DNA from 2 places in the Neobacillus sp. GCM10027624 genome. Region 1 is predicted to be linked to the other one. Evidence: riboswitches for the same ligand, from Rfam matches in the RefSeq annotation. Region 1 holds a riboswitch; the other holds the start of a gene.
The links. Region 1 has a riboswitch for S-adenosylmethionine ahead of ACFQZ9_RS16115 (O-acetylhomoserine aminocarboxypropyltransferase/cysteine synthase family protein). Riboswitches for the same ligand answer to the same signal wherever they lie in the genome.
Positions count from the first base shown of each region.

Region 1 (9,677 bases):
AAATCTTCAGAAACTCCAGCTGCTTTAAGACCCTCAGCGTCTAATTGCTGGTGTGTGGTACTTGCCGGGTGAATAATTAAGCTCTTCGCATCCCCAACATTGGCCACATGTGCCCAGAGAGTAATGGAATCAATTAACTTAGCTCCTGCTTCCTTACCGCCCTTGATACCGAATACAACCATTGAGCCGGCACCTTTTGGTAAATATTTCTCAGCAAGCTCATGGTCAGGATGTGATGGGTGTCCTGGATAGGATACCCATTCAACAGCAGGATGGTTTACTAAATAATCCACAATCTGCTTCGTATTGGCAACATGTTCTTTCATACGAACATGAAGAGTTTCGAGCCCTAGGACAAATTGGAAAGCATTTTGAGGACTTAATGCCGGTCCAAGATCACGCAGCAATTGAACGCGTGCCTTGATAATATAGGCAACCGCACCAAGTGCCTCCGCATAAACAAGATCATGATAGCTCGCATCTGGTGTTGTAAAGCCCGGGAATTTTGGCGAATTCCAATCAAACTTACCACCGTCTACAATAATCCCGCCTGTTGTTGTACCATTTCCTAACAACCATTTTGTAGCAGAGTGAATGACAATGTCTGCACCATGTTCAATCGGACGGCAGAGAAATGGTGTTGCAAAGGTATTGTCGATAATCAGCGGAACACCTGCCGCATGGGCAATATCGGCCACTTTTTCAATATCTAATATGGTTAAGCTTGGATTGCCAATTGTTTCGGCGAAAACCGCTTTTGTTTTTTCCGTGATGGCAGTACGGAAGTTTTCAGGATTTTCAGGGTCAACAAATTTCACATTAATTCCGTACTTTGGTAATGTCACTGCAAAAAGATTGTAAGTGCCGCCGTATAATGTTGATGCTGCGACAATTTCATCACCAGCTTGAGCAAGGTTTAAAATTGCCAAGGTAATGGCGGCCATCCCACTTGCAACTGCAAGAGCCCCAACACCGCCTTCTAATAAGGCAACCCTTTCCTCAAAGACAGTTGTGGTGGGGTTATGAATCCGTGTATATATGTAACCTGGTTCTGCTAACGCAAAAAGGTTAGCGGCGTGTTCAGTGCTTTTAAATTGATAGGCATTGTTTTGATAAATTGGAACGGCACGAGCACCCGTTACGGGATCTGGAGATAAGCCTCCATGAACACTTAAAGTTTCAAAACGTAATTTCTTTTGATCGACTCCCACACAAATCCACTCCCTGTTTAAAAATAAACCCCCGCTTCATAAGAAGAGGGGGCTCTCTCTTCTTATCTTTTCAGAGCATATTGCTCCGCTGGAATTGGCACCGTGTAAAAACCGGTTGCCGGGCATCATAGGGCCAGTCCCTCCACCGCTCTGGATAAGAATATTTATTGAATTGTTATTATTGATTGAATATTTAAACAGATAATACACCTTTATTCCGATAGAGTCAATAGGTTTATTTAGATTATTCTGTAAGAATTTGTGTCAATTTTAGTTAAATAAAAAAGCGCCTCCAAAAGCAGCAAGGTTCGGAAAGAAGCTTTTACTTGGAGCCTCCCCTTCTGCATAAGAGATCTCAATTTCCTTTCACCTGAAAGAAGCTGTTGAACTGTTTCTATCTCACCGTAAATTTCACATTCTGTAAAATTCTCACTTGGATCATGCAACAATGTACATTCTCCATTTTTTAAAAAAATTTCAATGCTTTGCCGCCCGCAAATAAAACGGACCATCAGACAATCCGCATTATTTAATAGAGACCGTATGTGATCACGCTCTTTAACCTTGATCAGAAAGGTTTGAATCATTTCCATCATCTTTATCACTCCGTTCTATTTGCTTACTAACTATTTCAGCAAAAAGAACCAGAATCCTTTCAAAACCTGTCGACAAATTAAAACAGATGCTGCTCAGGTAGCAGCATCTGTTTTATGTTAGATTTTCATTGATTTTTTCGATTAGATAAGGCACAGAGCGGAAAGCGTAGAGCAGTTCAACCACTTGGCCATCATGAATAAACATTAGACACGGAACGCTCTCGATACCATAGCTTTTCCCAAAATCGGGGTAAAAGTTTAAGTTCATTTTCCCCATTCTGCAATCCACCATTTGTTCAATGACTTGCAGCATCCTTGATGCTACCTGACAGGTCCCACATAGGGGCGTATAAAAGTACACGAGCCCTGTCGATTTATTTTCTATAAATGATGTAAATTCATCTCGATTCCATTCTTTCATCGATTCACTCAGCAATTCTCCAAAAATTGTGTATGCACATCAATATTTGCCCCTAATAAGACGGTCGCAAGATGGTGTTCAGGGGCTGTTGCAACTTCGCGGTAAGACCGATCAATATAGATATGCTCAGCTTGGGGAAATTCCCTTTTAAATTGTTTTCGCAGTTTTTCTCCAGCCGCATCTGCATCCACTAGAATATAGACATCCTTGTCCTCAAGAAAATCAATTAATTCATCTAATTTTGTAATGCTAATGGTCCCATTGGTACATATGATCTCAACAGGTTCCTTTACAATTCTTTTGACCTTTCTCTTATCAGATGTCCCTTCCACAATAAGAACCTTGTCAACATATGAGTCATTCATATCATCACCTGTATTATGAAGTCTTGTGTTTATGTTAACATATTCTAGATATACATATAACGTGAGCCTTGCTTTTATGTCCATATTTACCTAAAAAATTAGAAATAAAGATAACTTTTTAAATGAAGGTATTTCCTGTTATATTGTATTATTTGTTTCCTAATATACTTTTTGAAGAATGGTAATAAAGTGAAAAAGCACCCTGATATCAAGGTGCTGGGATTACATGATTATTCGTTAATCATTTCTTCGTATTGTTCAGCAGTCATCAGCTTGTCCAATTCGCTGCTGTCGGAAACTTCTACTACAATCATCCATGCTTTTTCATATGGAGATTCGTTTACAAATTCAGGATTGTCACTCAAATCTTCGTTAATTTCAACGATTTTGCCGCTGACAGGAGCATAAAGCTCAGAAACAGTTTTAACGGACTCAACGCTGCCAAATGGTTCGTCAGCAGAAACTTCATCGCCAACTTCAGGAAGCTCAACGAATACAATATCTCCTAGTTCGTGCTGTGCAAAGTCAGTAATTCCAATTCGCACTTTTTCTCCCTCAACTTTTACCCATTCATGTTCTTCAGAATAACGTAACTCTTTTGGTGTACTCATTCGAAATCCCTCCATTAATATTTCTAAAATCTATTATCGATAAAAAAATCGATTTCCATAATGAAGACAAGAAAAGTAGATGGTTAAACGCTTACAGCCATTTTTGCTCATACTCTTCTTCTTTAAAGCCAACGGTAACTTTTTCTCCGTCTGTTAAAATTGGCCTTTTGATTAACATCCCATCTGATGCAAGTAAATCAATTAATTCTTCATCGGATGCAGACTTCATTTTATCTTTAATACCTAATTCGCGGTATTTTAAACCGCTTGTATTAAAGAATTTTTTCAGCTCTAAACCGCTTTTTTGATAAAATCCCATTAATTCCTCTTTAGAAGGGGGATTTTCAACAATATGTATTTCCTTGTAGGAAAGATGATGATCATCCAGCCATTTCTTTGCCTTTCGACAGGTCCCGCATTTAGGATACCAATAAAAAGTCAGAGACATCTGTTTCACCGCCCTCTTTTCCAAAATTAAACTTCAGAGTGACAATTGAATCTTACCATAACGGAGTCAAAATTCCTAATATAAAAATAGCACAATAATAAGACAATTTAAATCGATCCTGCTAAGTAGGAATTAGAATGGATTCTATCATCAAGTCCATTAGAAAAAATTCGACTTTCTTCGCAAAAATCCTTCCTGCCATCTAAATTTTTATAAAAAAAGAGAAAACTCCCCTCTAAAAGAAGGGAGTTTCATATGAATTAAACGATATAACGTTCTGCTTCAATGATTACATCTGCAGCTTCTCGTTTTTTCGCAATAACATTAATTGGGGTATGGCGGGTGAATTTACGAAGCGAAGACAACATTATGCGAAGCGTATCGCCTTGTTCAACCGCAACTAATGTTTCTTTTGCAATCTGCTCGATCTCATTAAAGGCTTCTTGACAGAAAATTTGCGTATAAAGAAGCTTTTGTTGATTCTTTTCAATACCTGATTTAGCAATTGCTTTTTCCGTACGTAATACAACGGATTCCATCGCATAGGCATTGGATACGAGGTCCGCAATATTCGAAAGAACTTCCTGTTCTTTTTCAAGTGCTTTACCGTATTTTTGTGCCGCTAAACCAGCAGCCAATAAACCAATTTTCTTTGCATTTTTTACTAAATATTTTTCTTGTGCAAGTGGCGCGTCGCCTGGTTCTTCCGGCATTAACATCATTAATTCTTCCTGAAGCTGTAATGCTTTTTGGAATAATGGCAGTTCGCCTTTCATTGCTTTTTTCACAAATGTTCCTGGTACAAGAAGACGGTTAATTTCATTTGTTCCTTCAAAGATTCGGTTAATACGGGAGTCACGGTAGGCTCTTTCAATTGGATACTCCTGCATGAAGCCGTAGCCGCCATGAATTTGTACACCTTCGTCAACAACCTGATCTAAAACTTCACTTGCAAAGAATTTATTTAGAGAGCATTCGATTGCATATTCGGCAATGGAATTAGCCACTAATTTAATGTCTTTTGCTTCTTCGGTTGAAAGTTTTCCTTGATTATCTTCGTATAATCCAATTGTTCGATATACAGAGCTCTCAGCAGCATAAATTTTTGATGCCAAGGTACCGAATTTTTCTTTTGTTAGATTGAATTGAGAGATTGGTGTTTTGAATTGCTGGCGCCCATTAGCATATTTTACGGTCATTTCAAAAGCATTTTTAGAACCGCCAACAGCACCGACTGCGAGCTTATAACGACCGATATTTAAAATATTAAAGGCAATAACATGACCTCTGCCAAATTCGCCTAAAAGGTTTTCTTTTGGAACTGGTACATCTTGAAGAATCAGCGTCCGAGTAGAGGAACTCTTAATTCCCATTTTCTTTTCTTCAGCACCCGTTGAAACGCCTGGGAAATCTCTTTCAACGATGAATGCAGTAAAATGCTCACCATCCACTTTTGCATAAACACAGAACACATCTGCAAAACCGGCATTGGTAATCCACTGCTTCTCACCATTTAAAATATAGTGAGTTCCTTCCGCATTTAATCTTGCTGTTGTTTTTGCACCAAGTGCATCCGATCCTGAACCTGGCTCTGTTAGGGCATAAGCAGCAAGCTTTTCACCTGAAGCAAGTGCAGGTAAATATTTTTTCTTTTGCTCTTCGTTTCCGAACAGGACGATTGGAAGGGATCCAATTCCGACATGAGCACCATGTGAAAGTGAGAACCCGCCGGCCTTTGACATTTTTTCAGTAATAAGTGATGAGCTAACTTTATCTAAGCCTAATCCATCATATTCTTCCGGTACATCTGCACCAAGTAGTCCAAGCTCACCTGCTTCTTTTAAGAGTTTTACTGTACGGTCGAATTCATGTTTTTCTAAATACTCAACCTGTGGAAGCACTTCATTTTCAACAAAGTCTTCGGTTGTTTTCGCAATCATTTTTTGTTCATCCGAAAAATCCTCAGGTGTAAACACACGGTCATAGGAAACATCTTCAATTAAAAAGCTTCCGCCTTTAATGATTTTTTCAGTTTGGTTTGCCATTTAAAAATTCCTCCTATCAAAAATATCAGTGAGTTAGGTTTAAAAGGGGCTAAGGGGAGCCCCTAAATTTTTTATAGTAATTCGAATACGCCAGCAGCGCCCATTCCGCCGCCAATACACATCGTAACGACACCAAATTGTTCATTTCTGCGTTTTAATTCATGAATGAGTGACAATGTAAGCTTGGCACCTGTACAGCCTAGCGGGTGGCCAAGTGCAATTGCGCCGCCATTTACGTTCACTTTTTCTTCATCAAGGCCAAGCTCACGAATAACTTGAAGCGATTGGGAAGCAAAGGCCTCATTCAATTCAAAGAGATTGATATCAGAAAGTTCAAGGCCTGCCAGCTTTACAGCTTTTGGAACGGCAACAACCGGGCCTACACCCATAATTTCCGGCGGAACGCCGCCAACAGCAAATGATCTGAATTTGGCCAATGGTTTTAGTCCAAGCGATTCCGCTTTTTCACGATCCATGACCATTACTGCGGCCGCTCCATCACTGGTTTGTGAAGCATTACCGGCCGTAACAGACCCTGTTACCGAGAAGGCCGGGCGAAGTTTCGCGAGAGTTTCCAGATTCGTACCAGGGCGTACTCCCTCATCCCGTGAGAATTGAATGTTTTTTTCAACCAGCTTATTGTCTTTGCCAACTGTGCGGATTGTGACATCTACCGGAACAATTTCATCGACAAATTTACCTTCTTGAAGCGCTTTTGCAGCACGTTGATGGCTTCGTACCGCAAAGGCATCCTGGTCTTCACGGGTAATTCCATATTTTTTTGCCACTTGTTCTGCTGTATGGCCCATGCTCATATAATATTGCGGCGCTGTTTCCGCCAATTTTATATTCGGACGAACAACATGACCCATCATCGGAATCAGGCTCATTGACTCTGCCCCACCAGCAATGGCGGTATCAGTGTGGCCAAGCATAATTCCTTGAGCTGCATAGGCAATCGCTTGAAGGCCCGAGGAACAAAAACGATTAATGGTAATCGCTGGAACCGTATAAGGGAGTCCTGCCAAGGCACCTATATTACGTGCGACGTTATTTCCCTGCTCCGCTTCAGGCATTGCACAGCCTATAATTAAGTCGTCGATATTTCCTTCATAATTTCCGGCACGTTTTAATGTTTCTTTTACTACCAATGCTCCCAAGTCATCAGGACGAACATTGGCAAGCGTTCCTTTCTTCGCTTTACCTACCGGGGTCCGAGCTCCGGCTACAATGACCGCTTCTCTCATTACGTTCCCTCGCTTTCTTTCATTTTTCAAAGAATACCAATCTATTATTTTAGTTTCTTAATGGTTTTCCTTTCACAAGCATATGCTGCATACGCTGCTGTGATTTTGGCTCTGCAACAAGACTAAGGAATGCTTCTCTTTCCAAATCCAATAGATACTGTTCATCTACTTCAGTACCAAATGGAACCTTTCCGCCAGCGATGACATATGCAAGTTTTTTGGCGATTTTTAAGTCATGCTCGGAGATGTAGCCTGATAGGAACATTCCCTCTGCACCAAGTAACAGGGTCGCATAACCGGTTTCACCAACAACAGGTACTTTTCTGCGAACCTTTGGTTTATAGCCTTTTTCATGGAGCGCTAGAACCGCCTGCTTTGCATCGTATAGCTGGTGATCGCTGTTTACACTAATTCCATCAGCAAAATCTAAGAAATTATTTTCCCGCGCTTCCTCCCCAGAGGTTGACACCTTAGCCATTGCGATCGTTTCGAACACTTTATTAGCGACGTTTTGCAAATCAAATGGCACACCATTTGGAAGATTTTCTAAATGCTTAATGTAAAGCTCCTTATTTCCGCCGCCGCCAGGGATTAAACCGACACCGACTTCAACAAGTCCCATATAAGTCTCGGCAGATGCTTGGATATGGGCAGCCGGTAAACAAATCTCCGCTCCTCCGCCAAGTGTCATCGCAAATGGTGCCGCTACAACCGGTTTTGAGCTGTATTTAATTTTCATCATCGCCTGATGAAAATGACGAACAACCATATCCAATTCATAAATATTATCATCCTGTGCTTCCATCAGAATCATTGCAAGGTTGGCTCCGACACAGAAGTTTTTCCCTTGATTCCCAATCACCAGACCCTTGTAGTTTTTCTCTACCTCATCAATGGCGAAGTTTACCATTTGGATGATATCAAGACCGATGGCATTATTAGGAGATTGGAATTCGAGAAGCGCTACACCGTCTCCGATATCGATTAAGCTGGCGCCGCTGTTTTTCTTAATGACCCCTTTTTGTTTTTTAATTTTATTCAAATCCATTACCTTTGGATTAAATTCAACCAGTTTATATTCTCCGTTATGGTAGAAGGATTCTTCTTTGTAGAAAGTCGTAAATCCTTTTTCAAGCATTTCTGTAACCCAAGCAGGGACTTCAAGTCCGTTTTCTTTCATCTTTTGAACGGATTTTTCTACACCAATGGCATCCCATGTTTCAAATGGGCCCATTTCCCAGCCGAAGCCCCATTTCATTGCACGGTCAATCGCAACAATATCATCGGCGATTTCGCCTAGTAATTGAGCGGAATAAACGAGAACGGGACTGAATATATTCCATAAAAGCTCACCGGCACGGTCCTTGGCATATACAAGCGCTTTCAATTTATTGGCACTGCCCTTTTCCTGTTTGCTCAGTTCGACCGCAGGCGTGGATAATTTTTTACGTGGACCGTATTCTAATGTACTAGGATCAAGTTCAAGGATTTCTTTGCCTTTTTTCAAAAAGAACCCTTGGCCGGATTTACTGCCTAGCCAGCCTTTTTCAAGCATCGTATTCATGAAGGCGGGAACTTCAAAAACTTCCCTTTCTTTTCCTTCCACTTGTTCATATACATTGTTGGCGACATGGACAAAGGTATCGAGACCAACCACATCGAGAGTCCGGAAGGTTGCACTTTTTGGACGGCCAACCAACGGACCTGTAACGGAATCCACTTCACCGACACTGTAACCGCCTTTTAGCATTTCCTGAAGTGTAATCAAAAGACCATACGTACCAATACGGTTAGCAATAAAGTTTGGTGTATCCTTTGCAATGACGACTCCTTTACCTAATACATCCTCACCAAAGGTTTTCATGAAAGCAAGAACTTCGGGGTCGGTATATTGAGTAGGAATGACCTCAAGCAATTTTAAGTATCTTGGAGGATTGAAAAAGTGAGTTCCCAGGAAATGCTTCTTGAAATCGTCTGATCTGCCTTCAACCATTGCTTCGACAGAAATTCCTGATGTGTTTGAACTGATGATGCTGCCTGGCTTACGATATTGATCAACACGCTCAAATACCTGCTTTTTGACATTTAAATTTTCAACGACCACTTCGATGACCCAGTCAACATCCTTTAATTTGCTTAGATCATCTTCAAGATTTCCTGCCTCAATAAGGGCAAGATTTTTTTTCACCGTTAATGGTGCCGGTTTTTGTTTTAAAAGCTTTTGAATGGATGTATGACTAATACGATTTCGGACTTGTTTGTCTTCAAGAGTAAGCCCTTTCGCCTTTTCTTCTTCCGTTAATTCCCGAGGCACAATATCCAATAAAAGTGTTGGAATGCCGTTGTTTGCCAGATGGGCAGCAATTCCCGAGCCCATTACTCCAGATCCTAGAACAGCTGCTTTTTTAATTAGTTGGTTCAACATTGTCTCCCCCTTCAATACTTTGAATGAATACTCATTCATTTTTTGAGTAAAAAAAATTTACTTGAATGAGTTCTGTTACTATTAACTATAAAAGATTTTAAAAATTTGCGCAATCTATAATCGCGGAAAATTGAAATTTTTTTGAAAATTAATTTTTATAGGTTTAATACAATAAAAATTAATCAATGGGCATTCTATTTTTGAGGTGATAATCATGGGCAAAATGAAAAAAAACCCCTCCAAAGCAGGAGTAAGTGCAGCAAGCGTTCAGGGGGATGCTGGTCCTAACGTTGAAAATGACGGCGGCG
Region 1 covers NZ_JBHTHD010000010.1:353,173-362,849, reverse strand. The annotation lists gene ACFQZ9_RS16115 (O-acetylhomoserine aminocarboxypropyltransferase/cysteine synthase family protein) at 1-1,211, opposite strand, end outside; SAM riboswitch class I at 1,271-1,372, opposite strand; gene ACFQZ9_RS16110 (SCP2 sterol-binding domain-containing protein) at 1,451-1,807, opposite strand; gene ACFQZ9_RS16105 (thioredoxin family protein) at 1,920-2,228, opposite strand; gene ACFQZ9_RS16100 (toprim domain-containing protein) at 2,237-2,593, opposite strand; gene gcvH (glycine cleavage system protein GcvH) at 2,824-3,204, opposite strand; gene ACFQZ9_RS16090 (arsenate reductase family protein) at 3,296-3,652, opposite strand; gene ACFQZ9_RS16085 (acyl-CoA dehydrogenase FadE) at 3,913-5,697, opposite strand; gene ACFQZ9_RS16080 (acetyl-CoA C-acetyltransferase) at 5,769-6,944, opposite strand; gene ACFQZ9_RS16075 (3-hydroxyacyl-CoA dehydrogenase/enoyl-CoA hydratase family protein) at 6,994-9,369, opposite strand; gene ACFQZ9_RS16070 (YuzL family protein) at 9,584-9,677, shown strand, end outside.

Region 2 (9,677 bases), on a different contig from region 1:
ACGGGAATCTAAACAGGGGAAATACAAGCTTTTATACATAGCACCAGAACGCCTGGAATCTCAGGAATTCATTGAGGACCTTAAACAAATGGAAATTCCGTTAGTAGCTGTTGATGAAGCCCATTGTATTTCACAATGGGGACATGATTTCCGCCCAAGCTACCGTCATATCCAACAAATGGTCAGCATACTTCCAAATAAACCAATTGTCATTGGCTTGACGGCAACGGCAACTCCAAAAGTTCGTGAAGATATTTGCACACTGCTTAAAATTGATGAAGAGAACACGGTAATGACAGGATTTGAACGGGAGAACCTCTCTTTTTCTGTTATTAAGGGTCAGGATCGTTTTAAATTTCTTATTGATTATATTAAAAAAAATGAAAAGGAAACCGGGATTATTTATGCCGCAACCAGGAAGAATGTCGACCAGCTTTATGAAAAATTAAAGAGGGAAAACATACAGGTCTCACGGTACCATGCTGGGATGGGAGATGTGGAACGCGCCCAAGAGCAGGATCGTTTTTTGAAGGATAAAGCCTCCGTGATGGTTGCTACATCAGCATTTGGAATGGGAATAGACAAGAGCAATATAAGATATGTCCTCCATTTTCAGCTTCCAAAAAACATGGAAAGCTATTATCAAGAAGCCGGGCGTGCAGGACGAGACGGTCTTGATAGTGAATGTATTCTTTTGCATTCCTCACAGGATGTGCAAATTCAGCGCTTCCTAATTGACCAATCAAGTGACCGCAGCCGAATGACGCAGGAATTAGAAAAACTGCAGCAGATGGTGGATTACTGCCACACCGAAAACTGCTTACAGGAATTTATTTTACATTATTTCGGGGAAACCGAAACTGAAGCATGCGGCAGATGTGGAAATTGCTTAGATTCCCGTTCGAGTGTGGATGTTACGAAGGAAGCACAAATGGTGTTGTCTTGTATTATCCGGATGGGGCAACGTTTCGGAAAAACACTTATTGCGCAAGTGTTAACAGGCTCAAAAAATAAAAAAGTAACCGATATGGGGTTTAACACGCTCACCACTTATGGAATCATGAAGGACCAAGGTGCAAAGGATGTCGGTGATTTCATTGAGTTTTTGATTTCACAAGAATTAATCGCGATTGAACAGGGAACCTTTCCAACACTTTATGTTCCGCCCAAGGGGAAAGAAGTTCTTTTGGGAAAACAGCAGGTTCACAGAAGGGAAATTGCTACTGTTAAGCAAGTATCGATAAGCGATCCATTATTTGAAGAACTACGTGAAGTCAGAAAAAGAATTGCCGAGGCGGAAAAAGTACCGCCATTTGTCATTTTTTCAGATGCAGCATTAAAGGATATGTGCGCCAAAATGCCGAAATCCAGTGAAGCGTTTTTACAAGTAAGCGGTGTTGGTGAAATGAAGCTGAAAAAGTATGGTCTCGATTTTATTCAGGCAATTCGTGAATTTTGTGAGGCGCATCCCGATTACCAAAGTGAGCTCATAACTGAAGCACAACCGGCAAAAAAGCCTACGAAAAAAGCAGTAGGGGATTCCCATTTGGAAACCCTTAAACTTTTTCAAAACAACTTATCTTTAAAAGAGATTGCAAAACAGAGAGATTTATCTATTAGTACTATCGAAAACCATTTAATTCAATGTGCTCAGCAGGGATTAGGGGTTGAGTTTTCAACGATTATTCCTTCTGAATACGTTCATTTATTGGAAAAAGCGGTAGAAGAAGCAGGTCGTGAGCGCTTAAAGCCGATTAAGGAGCTTCTGCCGGACGAAGTCAGCTATTTCATGATAAAGGGCTATCTTTATTTCATGAGTAAAGAAAAATAATCATATAGCTTTTTGTCGATATTTCCCGGGAATTTGAAAATAATGTAGATTTGAGGGGCCGCAAAAATAATTGATTGCGGCCTTTTGGGTCATGGTTTTCTTGCTAAGAGAATATCTTATGTTAGAATGGGAAAGGTTTTGAAAGACTGATAGTAAGGAGATTTATCATGCCAAATATGAAGAAAATTACCCCATTGTTTGATCCGTGGGAAGCTTATTTAGATGTTGAGCAATATGGAAAACTTCAGTTAAGTAATATTGAATTCACCACGACAACCCTTTGTAATATGCGATGTGAGCATTGTGCTGTAGGGTATACTCTACAGTCAAAGGACCCAGAAGCACTTCCCCTTGATTTACTGCTGCAGCGGTTAGAGGAAATTCCGATGTTAAGATCGCTAAGTATCACTGGCGGTGAGCCGATGCTTTCCCTTTCCTCGGTAAAAAATTATGTGGGACCCATTTTAAAATATGCTCATGAGCGTGGCGTGCGGACACAGATTAATTCTAATTTAACGCTGGATTTAGACCGTTATGAATTAATTATTCCATATCTGGATGTATTACATATTTCACATAACTGGGGAACGATAGATGACTTTGTAGAAGGAGGCTTTGCCAGAATGGAAAAGCAGCCTGAATACAGTCAACGAGAAAAATACTTTGAAAGAATGATAGAAAACAGCCGTGAACTCGTAAAGTCGGGAGTAATGGTATCGGCGGAAACGATGTTGAATAAACGGACATTGCCTCATTTAGAAAAAATTCACCGGCAAATTGTTGAGGAAATGCTTTGCCAGCGTCATGAAGTGCACCCGATGTACCCAAGTGATTTTGCCAGCAATCTTGAGACATTAACACTGGACGAAATTCGAGGGGCGATCCATCATTTACTAGACATTAGAGATGAAAATGTGTGGATGCTGTTTGGGACGCTGCCATTCTATCCTTGCAGCCATAACCAAGAGGATATGAATCTTTTGCGACGACTATACGAAAGCAAAAATGTTACCGTGAGAAATGATCCTGACGGCCGTTCACGTTTAAATGTAAACATTTTCAACGGTGATATTATTGTCACGGATTTTGGCGATACCCCGGCGCTTGGAAATATTCAAACGACAAGGCTTGAGGATGCCTATCAAGCTTGGCAAACTTCAAGTATCGCAAATGAATTGAATTGTCACTGTCCGGCGGTTTCTTGTCTTGGTCCGAATATTTTAGTGAAGAACAGTTATTATAAAGAGATTGATTTTACTAGTTTAGAAGCGAAAATAGCAAAATAGCGATTAGAAAAGGCCGTATGTTTTCACATGCGGCCTATGCTGTATGCTTTAAAAGCTTTGGCTGATAGTGGACAGCAGCAAATAAAATCAACCCACTAATAATAAGTAAGGCGCTTGTACTGATAAATACGGCGGAATATCCAAAAGTTCCGGAAATAAAACCACCGAGCATCGGTCCGATAATATTTCCGAAAAAACGAAAACTTGTATTATAACCAAGCACCTCTCCTTGCATTGCAATCGGTGCTTCCTGCCGGATATAAGCAATTCGAGTTGGAACCACGCCGCCGATTAAAACGCCAAGAACAAAACGGATGATAACCAGCTGCCAAAACTGTGTGACAGCGGCCCCTGGTAAATAGATTAGTCCCGCCGCCAAGAGTAGGGTAATTAAGATTTTCGTATAGCCGTACTTGTCCGAGATTTTCCCCCATCGTTTCGTCATCATCAAGTTTCCCAGGCCAGCTGCGGAGAAAGCAATTCCAGAATAAAATGCCACATTTGTTTTTCCGTGCAGGTCACTGACAAATAAAGAAAGAATCGGCTGAACACTAAAATGAGCAATCTGTTCAAGAGATGAAAGTAAAATAACCGTTAAAAAAACAGGGTTTTTTATGATATGCATTAAAACCTCTTTACTTGAGTAATGAGATTTCGTGCTTTTGTTGGCTTCAATGCGGAACTCTTTGGTGAATATAACCAAAAAGGCTGAAATGAAAATGGAAATAGATGTCCATTTAAAAGAGGTTGCATAGCCGAGTGAATCCGCTAAAACACCCCCAAGCATAGGACCCAATAAGGAACCGGTAATACTGCCTGTCTGAAGTGTCCCCAATACTCTTCCAGCAATATTTTTCGGTGTCTGAGTAGAAATGTATGCCTGAGACATGGAAATAAAACCAGAGAAAAACCCCATAAAGAAGCGGAGCATAAATAATTGAAAAACAGTGTGGGCAAACCCCATTAGTAAAATGGAGGTTCCCATTCCTACTCCGGAATAAATGAGAATTTTTTTTCTGCCAAACCGGTCGCCAACTTTTCCCCAAATAGGTGAGAAGATAAAAGCGGACACAAAGGTGATACCGAACGTTAATCCAGCCCAGTGCTGAACATATTTTTCTGAAAAGTTCCCCATCGACTCAATATATAGTGAAATAAAAGGCAGCACCATCGTCATGCTGCCGCCAACAAAAAAGTTGGCAAACCACATGATCCTTAGGTTTCGCTTTGCACTTTCCTGTTGATACACGATAATTAGCACTTCTTTCTAAAAATATTTCGTTTATCTAAATATTATAGTGCCGAATTTAATTTTATTACAATTAAAGTTTCATTAGAAATAGTTAAAGTTATTCTATTAAAAATATTCAAAACACTATTGACAATTTGATAATAGGAGTTAAAATAAGTTTATTATAAAAACTAGATTCATATAATATTGCGTTCTCTTATCAAGAGTGGCAGAGGGACTGGCCCTATGATGCCCAGCAACCGTTCCTAATCGGAATTGGTGCTAAATCCTGCAAAACAATTAGTTGTTTTGAGAGATAAGAGAGGAGAAATCCCTTTTACTAGTGATTTTAAACCTCTCTTTTCAGAGAGGTTTTTTATTTTTCAGAAAAAGGGACCCTCCAACTTGGTATAGGACAGCAATAGAAAAAAGGGGGAGCATGAAAGATGGGGGAAAATCTATTAAAAAGTACACTCGTTTCAGCACTAGCCGCTACACTGCTTTTAACAGGCTGTGCTTCCGGGGGTACAACAAAACAAGCAAGCGGAGACAAAAATGTTTCATTAAAAGGCGTACCAGCTGCATATGCCAAGGGAAATCATTTTAAAATTAAGGTCATCCGTAAAATCGGTGGAGACGATCATACAGCACAATTTTTAGCTGGTGCCAAGCAAGAAGGGGAAGCACTTGGCTTCCAAGTCGATGTATTTACGGCTAATGGAGATACTGCAAAATTCCATGATGCGATTAACCAAGCATTGGATCAAAACTATGATGGTTACATTATTTCGCATGGAGATGATGATGCAACCGTCAATGATGTGAAGAAGATTGTTGAAAAAGGGAAAAGCGTTGTTACCTTCGACTCAAATCCAAAACTAGCGGATGTGGATGGTGTCACGTTAACTTCTCAAGATGATGAAAAGCTAGCGCAATTAACCCTTAATCAATTAGTAAAAGATACAAACGGAAAAGCTAATATTGCATATCTTTGGGTAGACGGATTCCCGGCAATGGTAAGAAGAAATAAGATTTATCAAGATGTTCTTAAGAAAAATCCTGGTATCAAAGAGGTTGACCGCTTTGGAGTAGCCGCTGCTGATACAAGTGTCCAAACGCAAAATGCAGTTGCCGCGATGCTTAATAAATATCCAAAAGGCAAATTAGATGCGATTTTTGCTACATGGGATGCATTCGCAATCGGTGCCGCACGTGCCTTGAAAGAAGCAGGCCGTGAAGAAGTAAAAATCTATGGAATTGATGTTTCCAATTCCGATTTACAAGAAATTCAGCGCCAAGGTAGTGCTTGGAAGTCTACGGCTGCCGTTGATCCTAAATTGATTGGTGCCGTTGATATGAGAATACTAGCAAAGAAACTAGCAAAAGAAGAAACTCCAAAATCATATGACCTTGAAGCGTCGCTTGTATCTCAAAGTGATTTGCAAAAGTCTAAACAGCCGGTTAATATGGTCAATCTAGCAGATATAATACCGGGATGGGGTCAATCTACTGCATTTGAAGAGGATTGGATGAAGACTCTAAAAGATCATTATAAGAAATAAAGCAGTTCTGGTTACACTCTCTTTTTCAGTTGATGAAGAGAGTGTTTTCTTGAAAGGGGGATAACACGTTGGAAAAGACAACATTAGAAATGAGCAACATATCAATTGAGTTCCCTGGGGTAAAAGCGTTAAATCATGTTCATTTTTCAATGGAAACCGGAAAAGTACATGCTTTGATTGGGGCGAATGGTGCCGGTAAATCCACATTAATGAAGGTGCTTTCCGGTGCTTACGGCCACTATTCAGGTGAAATTGCGATGAATGGTCAAAAGCAGGACATTCGCACGCCAAAAAATGCACAAGATGCCGGGATTCAAATTGTTTATCAAGAAGTAGACACTGCACTTATCCCCTACTTAACGGTTGCCGAAAATATCATGCTGCTTGAAACAGTTCATAGTATGGGCAAAAAGCAGATAATTAAATGGAAGGAACTCCATGAAAAAGCGGCTGTAATATTAGCAGGCATGAACATTGAAATTTCTATGAAAAAGCTGGTTAGCGAGCTGTCACTTGCGGAAAAACAAATGGTTTTAATTGCACGGGCAATCTCCCAGCAATGTAAATTTTTAATTTTAGATGAGCCGACAGCACCGTTAAGCCATACCGAAACAACAGAGCTGTTCCGAATCATCCGGGATCTACAAAAACAAAATGTTGGGATTATTTTTATCTCCCACCGCCTTCCGGAAATATTCGGAATCTGCGATGAAATTACCATTATGAGAAACGGTGAATGGGTCGCGACAGAAAGAATAGCGGAAACAACGCAAAATAAAGTTGTGGAGAAGATGCTGGGCCAAAAGTTGGAGGAGCAGTTCCCCGAACTACCTACTCAAATTGGAAACATTGTTCTTGAGGTAAACGGAGTTTCAGATCAAGATAAAATCCGCGATTTAACGCTGCATGTGAAATCGGGAGAAATTGTCGGGCTTGCCGGATTAGTGGGGGCAGGAAAAACCGAACTATGTAAGGCGTTGTTTGGTTCGGAAAAATTGACCACGGGCGAAATTATTCTACATGGCAAAAAGCTGAAACTGCGCAGTCCACATGATGCAGTAGTGAACGGGGTAGCGTTAGTGCCGGAGGAAAGGCGCAAAGAGGGGATTCTAGTCCTTGAGTCCGTTGAAACGAATTTAACGGCTGCAAATTTAAACCGATTTACGAAAATGTTGGGTTTTGTTGATCGAAAAAAAGAGAAGGAAAATGCTAAACAATTTATTCAACGCCTTGGAATTAAAACGCCATCAGAGGAAACAAAGGTACAAAACCTTTCTGGAGGGAATCAACAAAAGGTTGCAATTGGGAAATGGCTCGTTGCCGAAGCGGATGTTTATATTTTTGACGAACCAACTAAAGGGGTAGATGTTGGCGCAAAGAAGGATATTTTTGATTTAATTGCAGAATTGGCGAATCGCGGGAAGGCCATTCTTTATGCAACTTCAGAGCTTTCCGAAATCATCGGCATCACGAATCGGGTCTATTGTTTATATGATGGACGGGCGGTAAAGGAATTGGAAACGAAATCAACAACAGAAGAAGAGCTTTTATTCTATTCAACAGGAGGCAGGTAATAATGGAAGCAAATATTACAACTAAGACACAAGAGAAAAAAGCATTTGACCTGTTTCACTTTTTTTATAAGTATGGAACGATCATCACGATTGTTGCCCTTATCATTATTTTTTCCTCTGTTAATTCAAATTTTATTCAAGGAAGCAATATCGTTAATATTCTTCGTTCGATTTCAATTGTAACGATTATTGCGATTGGGATCACAATATCGTTATCCGTTGATGGGTTCGACTTATCAGTTGGGTCCGTCGCTTCGCTTTCCAATGCTATCGTGATTACGATGTTTGTTTGGTTTTCACAAAATACATTGGTTGCGATTATCTCAGCAATTGCCGCTTCTATTGTGGTCGGGGCCCTGAATTCCTTCATGATTGTAAAAATGCGGATTCCGGATATGTTGATGACGTTGGCGACGATGTTTATCATTCAAGGGACTGCGTTAACTTATACAAAAGGGGCAACCGTTTCGCAAAATATGGTGATGCCGGATGGAACAATGGCGGAAGGTCTTATTAGTCCGTTTTTTGCAAAAATTGGTGAGGTTCCGTGGATTATCATCATCATGGCTGTTGCAGTTTTAGTTGTTCATATTTTTCTAAACTATACGAAGCATGGACGCTACATGTATGTGATTGGCGGGAATAAGGAGGCAGCGAGGCTTTCAGGGATTCCGGTTAATAAGTATAAGGTGGCAGCCTACCTGCTTTCAGCACTTTTTGCTTCGATTGGCGGGATTGTTCTTGCCTCTCGTGTCATGACATCGGAGATCAATTCTGGGGCACCGTATTTGATGGACTCTGTTGCCGCTGCCTTTATTGGTTTTTCTGTTCTTGGGGCGGGAAAAGCGAATGCATTTGGAACCTTTATCGGAGCTGTTTTGATTGGGATTCTTCAAAACGGACTCGTCATGTTGTCTGTTCCTTATTATGCAATGGATATCGTCAAAGGAACAGTTTTAGCCTTTGCGCTGGCGATTACGTATTATAAGCAAAAATCTTAGAGGATTGTAATGGACCTTTTCGTGTTGGCGAAGGGGTCTTATTTTTTTATAAATTGGCACAATAAGGGGATAGGAGGGATTCTATTGGAAAACTATGAAGCGTTTTTGCGGAGTAAAAATTGGGTAGACAATGATTTGGATGCAAGGTACATCAATGTAAACCATCCCTATGCCATTTTAATTTCCGGTGATGAAGGTCAAGTTACCTTAAGAGGGAATACAGGCACCGATAATGGGCAGAACGGGGAAGAGATTTTCAGTTTCAATTCTTTAATAGAGCTCCAGGAATGGTTTGAAAACAATATTGGTGAGTGACTTTTTCTGCTGGGGTAAGCCGCTAGTCACGAAAGAGGTCGATGAAGGACGAAATTGTTGGAGAAATGGTGAAAACATTCTTCATAAGAGGGATGAAAGCCGAAATTGTTGGAGAAACGGTGAAAACGTCCTTCATAAGAGGGATGAAGGACGAAATTGTTGGAGAAACGGTGAAAACGTCCTTCATAAGAGGGATGAAGGACGAAATTGTTGGAGAAACGGTGAAAACGTCTTTCATAAGAGGGATGAAGGCCGAAATTGTTGGAGAAACGGTGAAAACGTCCTTCATAAGAGGGATGAAGGACGAAATTGTTGGAGAAAAGGAGAAAACGTCCTTCATAAGGTTGATGTAGGCCGAAATTTTTGGAGAAACGGTGAAAACGTCTTTCATAAGAGGGATGAAGGCCGAAATTGTTGGAGAAAAGGAGAAAACGTCTTTCATAAGAGGGATGAAGGCCGAAATTGTTGGAAAAACGGTGAAAACGTCCTTCATAAGGTCGATGAAGGCCGAAATTGTTGGAAAAATGGTGAAAACATTCTTCATAAGAATTGAAGATTGCTTATTCACTTGATTTTGATTTAAACTGTAATTTATCTGAATGTTAAAGGATAAATGGAGAGATTGAATGGAAAATCAAGCATCACAAACCTATGAAATTATGGAAGTATGTCTTCTTGCAGGGAAAATCATGCTCCAGAGCGGCGGGGAGACCTATCGGGTAGAAGATACAATGATGCGAATTGCCGCTGCCTTTGGGATAGAAAATTCACATAGTTATGTAACGCCAACAGGGATCATTTTTTCAGCAGAAGGATCAGAGCCTACGAAGACGAAACTTATTCGGATTTCTGAACGATCTACAGATCTAAAGAAAGT
Region 2 covers NZ_JBHTHD010000013.1:256,399-266,075, forward strand. The annotation lists gene recQ (RecQ family ATP-dependent DNA helicase) at 1-1,831, shown strand, start outside; gene yfkAB (radical SAM/CxCxxxxC motif protein YfkAB) at 1,999-3,117, shown strand; gene ACFQZ9_RS22290 (MFS transporter) at 3,152-4,327, opposite strand; SAM riboswitch class I at 4,563-4,671, shown strand; gene ACFQZ9_RS22295 (sugar ABC transporter substrate-binding protein) at 4,795-5,910, shown strand; gene ACFQZ9_RS22300 (sugar ABC transporter ATP-binding protein) at 6,000-7,484, shown strand; gene ACFQZ9_RS22305 (ABC transporter permease) at 7,487-8,485, shown strand; gene ACFQZ9_RS22310 (hypothetical protein) at 8,570-8,800, shown strand; gene ACFQZ9_RS22315 (hypothetical protein) at 8,842-9,153, shown strand; gene ACFQZ9_RS22320 (hypothetical protein) at 9,175-9,372, shown strand; gene ACFQZ9_RS22325 (threonine/serine exporter family protein) at 9,427-9,677, shown strand, end outside.
Region 2: linked by a shared signal. The riboswitch ahead of ACFQZ9_RS22295 (sugar ABC transporter substrate-binding protein) and the one ahead of ACFQZ9_RS16115 (O-acetylhomoserine aminocarboxypropyltransferase/cysteine synthase family protein) in region 1 are both predicted to bind S-adenosylmethionine.